Regions from separate parts of the Kluyvera huaxiensis genome, predicted to be linked through region 3. Evidence: riboswitches for the same ligand, from Rfam matches in the RefSeq annotation. Region 3 holds a riboswitch; each other region holds the start of a gene.
What was found. Region 3 has a riboswitch for thiamine pyrophosphate ahead of thiM (hydroxyethylthiazole kinase). Riboswitches for the same ligand answer to the same signal wherever they lie in the genome.

Region 1: linked by a shared signal. The riboswitch ahead of thiC (phosphomethylpyrimidine synthase ThiC) and the one ahead of thiM (hydroxyethylthiazole kinase) in region 3 are both predicted to bind thiamine pyrophosphate.
Region 2: linked by a shared signal. The riboswitch ahead of thiB (thiamine ABC transporter substrate binding subunit) and the one ahead of thiM (hydroxyethylthiazole kinase) in region 3 are both predicted to bind thiamine pyrophosphate.

What each region holds. Positions count from the first base shown of each region.
Region 1 is NZ_JBEFLV010000031.1:10,843-14,050, reverse strand. Features, by position in the region: gene thiC (phosphomethylpyrimidine synthase ThiC) at 1-1,860, opposite strand, end outside; TPP riboswitch at 2,044-2,153, opposite strand; gene rsd (sigma D regulator) at 2,204-2,689, opposite strand; gene nudC (NAD(+) diphosphatase) at 2,788-3,208, shown strand, end outside.
Region 2 is NZ_JBEFLV010000007.1:150,342-153,549, forward strand. Features, by position in the region: gene sgrR (HTH-type transcriptional regulator SgrR) at 1-1,609, shown strand, start outside; TPP riboswitch at 1,667-1,834, shown strand; gene thiB (thiamine ABC transporter substrate binding subunit) at 1,866-2,849, shown strand; gene thiP (thiamine/thiamine pyrophosphate ABC transporter permease ThiP) at 2,825-3,208, shown strand, end outside.
Region 3 is NZ_JBEFLV010000006.1:185,152-188,359, forward strand. Features, by position in the region: gene thiD (bifunctional hydroxymethylpyrimidine kinase/phosphomethylpyrimidine kinase) at 1-671, opposite strand, end outside; gene thiM (hydroxyethylthiazole kinase) at 668-1,453, opposite strand; TPP riboswitch at 1,488-1,584, opposite strand; gene ABOC97_RS08775 (sensor domain-containing protein) at 1,698-3,032, opposite strand; gene ABOC97_RS08780 (hypothetical protein) at 3,189-3,208, shown strand, end outside.

The DNA.
Region 1 (3,208 bases), on a different contig from region 3:
GGCGCGGAAGTTTTCTGACATATCCGCCATCCCAACCTCAATAGTTTGCGCCGCCGCGTAGTCACGGACTTCCTGACTGATTTTCATCGAGCAGAATTTCGGCCCGCACATGGAGCAGAAGTGGGCAACTTTGCCTGACTCCTGCGGCAGCGTTTCATCGTGGTAAGCACGGGCGGTGAACGGGTCGAGCGCCAGGTTGAACTGATCTTCCCAGCGGAATTCGAAGCGCGCTTTCGACATGGCGTTATCGCGGATCTGTGCACCCGGATGGCCTTTGGCCAGATCGGCGGCGTGGGCGGCGATCTTGTAGGTAATCAGCCCTTGTTTCACGTCTTCTTTGTTCGGCAGTCCGAGGTGTTCTTTTGGCGTGACGTAGCACAGCATCGCACAGCCGAACCAGCCAATCATCGCCGCGCCGATACCGGAGGTGAAGTGGTCGTAACCGGGTGCGATATCGGTAGTCAACGGCCCGAGGGTATAGAACGGCGCTTCGTGGCAGTGTTCCAGCTCTTCGGTCATGTTGCGCTGGATCATCTGCATCGGCACATGTCCCGGACCTTCAATCATCACCTGTACGTCATATTCCCAGGCGATTTTGGTCAGCTCGCCCAACGTATGCAGCTCGGAGAATTGCGCTTCGTCATTGGCATCCTGAATGGAGCCCGGACGCAGGCCATCGCCCAGCGACAGAGAAACGTCGTAGGCAGCGCAGATTTCGCAGATTTCGCGGAAGTGTTCAAAGAGGAAGTTCTCTTTGTGGTGAGAGAGGCACCACTTCGCCATGATAGAACCGCCGCGTGAGACAATGCCGGTCAGACGTTTGGCGGTCATCGGCACGTAGCGTAGCAGCACGCCCGCGTGGATGGTGAAGTAGTCTACACCCTGTTCGGCCTGCTCCAGCAGGGTATCGCGGAAGGCTTCCCAGGTGAGATCTTCGGCGATCCCGTTCACCTTCTCCAGCGCCTGATAGATCGGCACCGTACCGATCGGTACCGGGCTGTTCCGCAGGATCCATTCGCGGGTTTCGTGAATATAGCGTCCGGTTGAGAGATCCATCACCGTATCCGCACCCCAGCGCGTAGACCACACCAGTTTTTCAACTTCTTCCTCGATCGAAGAGGTCACGGCGGAGTTGCCAATGTTGGCATTCACTTTCACCAGGAAGTTACGGCCGATGATCATCGGTTCCGATTCCGGGTGGTTGATGTTGGCAGGAATAATCGCGCGCCCGGCGGCGACTTCATCGCGGACAAATTCTGCGGTGATGTTTTCCGGCAGGCGTGCGCCAAAACTCATCCCCGGATGCTGGTGGCGTAACACCTCGCTGCGGATGCGCTCGCGGCCCATGTTTTCGCGCACGGCAATGAACTCCATCTCCGGGGTAACAATCCCCTGACGGGCGTAGTGCAACTGAGTCACGCGCTGGCCTGCTTTGGCGCGTTTTGGCGTCAGTAAACCGGTAAAACGCAGTTCATCCAGGCCGTCGTCGGCCAGGCGCTCTTTGGTGTAGGCCGAGCTGCGGTCGTTTAACTCTTCGCTGTCGTTACGTGCGGAAATCCACGGCTGGCGCAGCTTGGCCAGACCTTTTTGAACATTAATCGCCACGTCCGGATCGCCATACGGGCCGGAGGTATCGTAGACCGGAACGGCTTCGTTTTCTTCAAACTGCGGATTGTCTTTTGATCCGCCAATCAGCGTCGGGCTGAGCTGGATTTCGCGCATGGGAATACGGATATCCGGCTGCGAGCCGGTAATGTAAATGCGTTTTGAGTTCGGGAAAGCGGTGCCTTCCAGCGTATCGATAAAGTGTTGGGCCTGGGCGCGCTGTTCGCGACGGGATGGTTTAGTTGTGGCAGACATAGCTCATTCCAAAAAAAGTAAGGAGTGGCTTGTCAGACGACGGATGAAGCAAGAGATGATTACACTTTATCATTCAGGCTGCCGCTGCGTTGGCTGCCTTCGTTCACCCCAGTTACTTACTTTAGTAAGCTCCTGAGGATTCTCTCAGTTGCTGCCTTGATGCAACTTGAATGATTTTGTGTAATCGGCACGACTCTTGTTCCCTTCGCAGGTCTTAACCTGATCAGGTTCCGCGGATCCCGAATTAACGGTCTCAGCCCGTGCTTGCGCACTGGGCACTCCGACAAGAAGTAACCTCAGATGAGAGGTAATGAATGTAAACTACTCGTTAATGCCGCAAATCTCAAGCCGGCCGTTTTAATTCACCCTGCTCGAGCGTTTCAAAAGCCAGCATTATCAATTTGTCTTCCAGCCGGAAGCGGGCTTCCAGCGCCTCGCCGATGTCGGACAGCGCCTGCTGAAACTCATAGCAGTTATCCTGATCGATGGCGTTTTCCAGAGTGGAGTCGTAGAAATCCATAATCAGCTGCGTGTTGGCGTCCAGCTGTGGCCAAATCTTCGTCGCGTTTAAAAGCGGACTGTCGCCTTCCATTTTATGGATAATACGTTCATAAATACTGAAATGACCGGCAGAAAGGTAGTCGACCAGACGCTGGCAAAAATCATCGAGCGCTTTTTCGTTAAGACGCATGAACGATTCTTTGCCAGGCTTAAGGCCAACCAGATTGTAGTAAGCCACGAGCAGGTGCTTACGAATATTCAGCCAGCGGTCGACCAGTCTATGGTGTCCTTTTACACGCTCTGTCAGGCTCTCTAACTGGTTTAGCATAGGTTGACCCCCGCATCGTTAAGATTAAAATCTGCTCACGTCAAAATGTAATAATAATGTTAATAACATGCCTGTGAAGCAAAGGTTGCGCAAGAGATATGGATCGTATAATTGAAAAATTGGATCGCGGCTGGTGGATAGTCAGCCACGAACAAAAATTATGGTTGCCCGGTGGCGAAATACCACATGGCGAAGCGGTAAATTTCGATCTTGTGGGGCAGCGCGCGCTGCAGATTGGTGAATGGGAAGGATCCCCGGTGTGGCTGGTTCAACAATCGCGCCGCCATGATATGGGATCGGTGCGCCAGGTGCTCGATCAGGACGTCGGCCTGTTCCAGCTTGCCGGGCGCGGCGTGCAGCTGACGGAGTTTTATCGCTCGCACAAATTCTGCGGCTACTGTGGCCACACCATGCATCCGAGCAAAACCGAATGGGCGATGCTCTGTAGTCACTGCCGCGAACGCTACTACCCGCAAATTGCTCCCTGCATTATTGTCGCCATTCGCCGCGATGATTCCA
Region 2 (3,208 bases), on a different contig from region 3:
CTGCGAAGGGAAATCGCAGGAAACCACGCTGAATAATCTGGCCGAACTGCTGAGCTGTTCCCGCCGCCATATGCGTACCTTATTGAACACGATGGAGGCGCGCGGCTGGCTCACCTGGGAGGCGGAAGTCGGGCGCGGCAAGCGCTCCAGGCTCACCTTCCTCTACACCGGGCTGGCATTGCAGCAGCAACGCGCGGAGGATCTGCTGGAGCAAGACCGGATCGATCAGCTGGTACAACTGGTTGGCGATAAAGCGGCGGTACGCCAGATGCTGGTGTCGCATTTAGGCCGCAGTTTCCGTCAGGGGCGGCATATCTTACGCGTGCTTTACTACCGCCCGATGCACAATTTACTGCCCGGAACGGCACTACGACGCTCGGAAACCCACATTGCACGGCAAATATTTAGCGCGTTGACCCGGGTAAATGAGGCAAATGGGGAACTGGAAGCCGATATTGCGCACCATTGGCAGGCTATTTCCTCATTACACTGGCGGTTTTATTTGCGTCCTGGCATTCATTTCCATCACGGACGCGAACTGGAGATGGACGACGTCATCGCTTCGCTGCACCGCAGCATGACGCTGCCGCTGTTCTCCAATATTGCGCGCATCGACTCCCCGACCGCGTGGACGCTGGATGTGCATCTGCATGAGCCCGACCGCTGGCTGCCTTTGTTGTTAGGCCAGGTATCGGCAATGATCCTGCCGCGCGAGTGGCAATCGCTGCCCGATTTCTCCCGCATACCGGTCGGTACCGGCCCGTATGCAGTGGCACGCAACAACCTGAACCAGCTTAAGATCCACGCCTTTGATGACTACTTTGGCTTCCGTGCTTTAATTGATGAAGTTAACGTCTGGGTGCTACCGGAAATTGGGGAAGAGAATAACTGCGGTCTGACGCTCCAGGGCACCACGCAGAGCGAAAAAGCGATCGAGAGCCGGCTGGAAGAAGGCTGCTACTACCTGTTATTCGATGCCCGCAGCCCACGTGGTAGCAATCCGGCGGTGCGTCAGTGGCTGAGCCACATATTTCACCCCAACAATCTTCTCTACCACGCGGGCGATCAGCACCAAAGCCACTGGTTTCCAGCCTATGGACTGCTGCCGCGCTGGCACCATGCGCGCAGTCAAGCCTGCGAGAAACCGGCCGGACTGGAGTCAGTCACCCTGACCTATTACCGGGAGCACGTCGAACACAAAATCATCGGCCTCATCATGCAGCAGCTGCTGGCGGAACATCAGGTCACGCTGAACATTCAGGAAGTGGAATACGACGAATGGCATCGGGGCGAGGTGGTGAGCGATATCTGGCTTAACAGCGCCAACTTCACCTTGCCGCTGGATTTCTCGTTATTTGCCTATCTGTATGAAGTACCGCTAATTCGCCACTGCATTCCCATCGACTGGGAGCAGGATGCGGCGCGCTGGCGGGCGGACGATCTCCCGCAGGCCGACTGGTGCCAGCAATTGCTGGCAAATCAGTGCGTAGTACCGCTAATTCACCACTGGCTGATGATCCAGGGGCAGCGCAGTATGCGCGGCGTGCGCATGAACACTTTAGGCTGGTTTGACTTTAAGTCGGCCTGGTTTGCTCCCCCGGATCCGTAGAACCGGATAGGATCGCGCTTAAGGCTTTTGATTTATTCACGTAATCATTACAATGTGCCGTTCTCAACGGGGTGCTAAAAAAGCATACACGAAATCATTTGAGTTGCATCAAGGCGGCGAACGAGTGCTGCCAGCAGCTCGAAGGATGAAGTGTATGGGCTGAGATAATACCCGTCGAACCTGATCCGGATAATCCCGGCGAAGGGATTTGAGGCTCACTCAAAATCCTTTGCCACCAATATACTAAAGGTGCAAAGTGTTCAAAAAATTACTCCCCCTGCTGGTGCTGGTTGCCGCTCCGGCCTTCGCTAAACCGGTCCTGACGGTTTATACCTATGACTCCTTTGCTGCCGATTGGGGCCCGGGTCCTGCGGTGAAAAAAGCCTTTGAAGCCGACTGTAACTGCGAACTGAAGTTCGTGGCGCTGGAAGATGGCGTGTCGCTGCTGAACCGTCTGCGAATGGAAGGCAAAAACAGCAAGGCCGACGTGGTGTTAGGGCTGGACAATAACCTGCTGCAGGCCGCTACCGACACCAAACTGTTTGCCAAAAGCAACGTTCCTGCCAGCGCGGTGAGCGTCCCGGGCGGCTGGACTAACGACACCTTCGTGCCGTTCGATTACGGCTACTTCGCCTTCGTCTACGATAAAAACAAGCTGAAAAACCCGCCTAAGAGCCTGAAAGAGCTGGTTGAAAGCGACCAGAAATGGCGCGTGATTTATCAGGACCCGCGCACCAGCACGCCGGGCTTAGGCCTGCTGCTGTGGATGCAAAAAGTCTACGGTGACAAAGCGCCGGAAGCCTGGCAGAAACTGGCAGCCAAAACCGTCACCGTCACCAAAGGCTGGAGCGAAGCCTACGGTCTGTTCCTGAAAGGGGAAAGCGACCTGGTGCTGAGCTACACCACCTCTCCGGCGTATCACATTATCGAAGAGAAGAAAGATAACTACGCGGCAGCGGCCTTTACCGAAGGACATTATCTGCAGGTGGAAGTGGCCGCGAAAACCGCCGCCAGCAAACAGCAGAAACTGGCAGACGAGTTCCTGAACTTTATGGTCTCCCCGGCGTTCCAGAACGCCATCCCGACCGGCAACTGGATGTATCCGGTTACCCAAGTCACGCTGCCCGAAGGCTTTAACAGCCTGGTGAAACCACAAACCGCGCTGGAGTTCACCCCGCAGCAGGTTGCAACCGAACGTCAAAACTGGATTAACGCATGGCTTCGCGCAGCCAGCCGCTAATTCCACGCTGGCTGTACCCAGGGCTCACGGCCACCGCGTTGATGGTGGCCGTCGCCCTGGCGGCGTTTCTAGCGCTGTGGCTCAACGCGCCAGAATTTTCGTGGTCGGCGCTGCTCAGTGATAGCTATCTCTGGCACGTGGTGCGCCTCTCCTTCTGGCAGGCGTTTCTTTCGGCGCTGCTGTCGGTTATCCCAGCCATTTTCCTCGCGCGGGCGCTGTATCGACGCCGCTTCCCAGGCCGACAGCTATTGCTGCGGTTGTGCGCGATGACGCTGATCCTACCGGTACTGGTTGCCGTGTTCGGCATTCTCAGCGTTTACGGGCGCCAGGGTTGGCTGGCGCAGCTTTACGCGTGGCTC
Region 3 (3,208 bases):
GGCCTTAACGCCGCCAGCGCCGCCGACAGCGTGCAGCCGGTGCCGTGGGTGTTCTTAGTTGCCACTCGCTGCGCGGTGAAGCGCATCTCGCCCTCAGCGGTAAACAGCCAGTCCGGGCTTTGCGCGTCGTCCAGATGACCGCCTTTCATCAGCACCGCGTCACAGCCCATTGCCCGCAGCGCGCGCCCCTGTTCGAGCATTTCGCGTTCGTTGCGCGCATGCGGCGCATCCAACAATGCCGCCGCTTCCGGCAGGTTTGGCGTAATCAGCGACACCTGTGGCAGCAGGCGCTGCCGCAGGGTTTCCACCGCCGAGGAAGACAGAAGCGGGTCGCCGCTTTTTGCCAGCATGACCGTATCCAGCACCACATTTTGAATGCGATAGCGCGCCAGTCGCTCGGCTACCGCCTCAACGATATCGGTCTCCGCCAGCATGCCGATTTTGGTGGTATCGATGCGCACATCGCTGAATACCGAGTCGAGCTGGGCGGCAACAAAATCGGGCTCAATACGGTAGACCGACTGCACGCCGCGCGTATTCTGTGCCACCAGCGCGGTGACTACCGAACAGCCGTATGCGCCCAGCGCGGAGAAGGTTTTCAGATCCGCCTGAATGCCCGCGCCGCCGCTGGGATCGGTTCCGGCAATGGTCAATGCATTAATCCGTTTCATACGGCTGTCTCCTCATTTATGGCATACAGCGCATCAAGGAACGCGGGAACAAAGCTCCCCGGCCCACGGCCGTTCGCCGCCTGTTGTCCGGCGTATTTCATCAGCGCGCAGGCGCCAGCAACGTTTTCCAGCCGGTCGCCCGGCAAGGCGCAGCATGCCGCAACCACCGCCGACAGCGCGCAACCTGTGCCGACAACTCGCGTCATTAGCGGATCGCCGCCCTGGGCTGCCAGCGTGCGCTGACCATCGGTGATGTAATCAACTTCCCCCGTCACGACCACAATCGCCCCGCTTTCTCGCGCCAGAGACTGTGCGACGGGAAGCGCGGCGGCGGCGGTATCGGTGGTATCCACACCGCGTCCGCCGGAACTCAGCCCTGCCAGGGCCATGATTTCCGAAGCGTTGCCGCGAATGGCCGCCGGATGCAAAAGCAATAGCTCGCGGCAAAAATCGCTGCGCAGACTCAACGCCCCGACCGCTACTGGATCGAGCGCCCACGGCGTAGCGCTACGATTGGCGCTTTCAACGGCTGCCCGCATCGCCTGCGCGCGCGGCTGGGTTAAGGTTCCCACGTTTACCAACAGCGAGCTGGCAATGGCGGAAAACTGCGCGGCCTCACCGGCATCAATCACCATAGCGGGCGATGCGCCCAGCGCTAACAGCACGTTGGCAGTAAAGGTCTGCACGACGTCATTGGTCATACAGTGGACAAGGGGGGCGTGTTGATGAAGAAGGTGTGCAACGCGGATTCGTTGCGCGGGACTAAGCAGGTCGGCTTGCATGGTTTGCTCCTGCCATAACGCGAAGAAGCAATGACCAGTCGGTCTCTGACTTCCCTACGCTGGCATTATCCAGATCAGGTGGTACGGGTATTTCTCAGCCCATCATTGATGGGGCACCCCGAGTCATTCAAATCAAAATCAATTGATTACGATTAACCTTCCGTTAATCGTAATGAGGATAATGCCAGCAGCAAGCCCGGCAGACAAGCGCTAAAGGCTACCGGTGCCGCTGATAAACCATCGATTACCGCTTGCCATTTTTGGCTAAATACATAGCTTTGTCGGCATATTCGACAAGCTGGCGCTCGTCGCTACCGTGTTGCGGATAAAGTGCGATCCCGATGCTGGGCATGATGGTCAAACGGTGGCCATCAAGAATAAATGGCGCATTGAAGGCATCGGCAATCTTTTCCGCCACCAGGGCCGAAAATTGGGGTAGTAACGTCCCCTGAATCAAAATCACAAACTCATCGCCACCGACACGGGCAACGGTATCCGATTCGCGCACACAAGATTTGAGACGCAAGGCGGTCTCTTGCAGCAGCAGATCCCCAATACCATGACCCAGCGTATCGTTGACCTGTTTAAATTTGTCGAGATCAATGTACAGCAAGGATAATTGACCGTGCTCGCCGCGAGCGGTCGAAAGCGCGGATTTCAGGCGGTCGTGCAATAAGCTACGGTTTGGCAGATCGGTGAGTTGATCGTACTGCGCCATATGCTGCAACCGAGCCTGCATCTGCTGACGCTCAATGACCGTCGCGATTTGTGTCGACACAAATTGCAGTAGCTCCTGATCCCGCTCGTTGTAGCACACCCCGCCCGGGTAGCTTTTGACCATCAGGACACCAATCGTGCCTTTATGCGACTTAAGCGGAACGCCCAGCCAGCATAGCGGATTCATACCAAAGGAGATGTGCAGTTCTTCCAGGCGAGCAGCCGTGGTCTCTGGCGTGAGCAGCAGCGGTTGGCCGGTATGAATCACCTCGGCATACAACGTTCCGGGGATCAAGGTGAAAGGATCGGGTGTCTCCAGAAACTCATCCACGTGATAGGGGAAGCTCAGTTGAGCCGTTTCATCGTCGTAGAGCGTGACCGAAAAGTTATCGGCGGGCAGCAGCGTGCCGACAATCTCATGAATACGCTGGAATAGCTTGAGTAAATCCTCAGCGGTATGCGCAGCTTCGGAAATGGAATAAAGCGCGGACTGTAATGATTCGGATCGTTTACGCTCGGTGACATCGCGAGCCACGCCGATACGCAACTGATCGGCCTCTGACCAACGTGCAGACCACATGATATTCACCACGTGCCCATGCTTATGAACGTAACGGTTCTCAAAATGAAACTGAGGATTACCCGACATGACGGCCACCACCGAGTTTCGGGTTATTTCCCGATCTTCCGGTAGCATCATGTCAAACATGTTTTTGCCAATCATTTCTTTCGGCGTATAGCCAAAAATACGTTCGCATGACGCACTCGCAAAAACGATATTGGCATGAGCATCAACGGCAAAAACAGCATCCAGCATGAGATCGATAAAACTGCTCAACGGCGCGTGAGAATTCGATTCCATAGAGAAATTAATGGCCTGAATATAAGAATAAGTACAACTATGTTTACGATAGTTATCTGTCGCCCATTAGCGCTACTACGCCCTGCACTCATGGTTAAAGATAGTACAGGTTCAGGCCACTATACAATGAAAAGAGTCATTTAGAGGAGGCGATAAATGAAGAAATATCGAAGGCC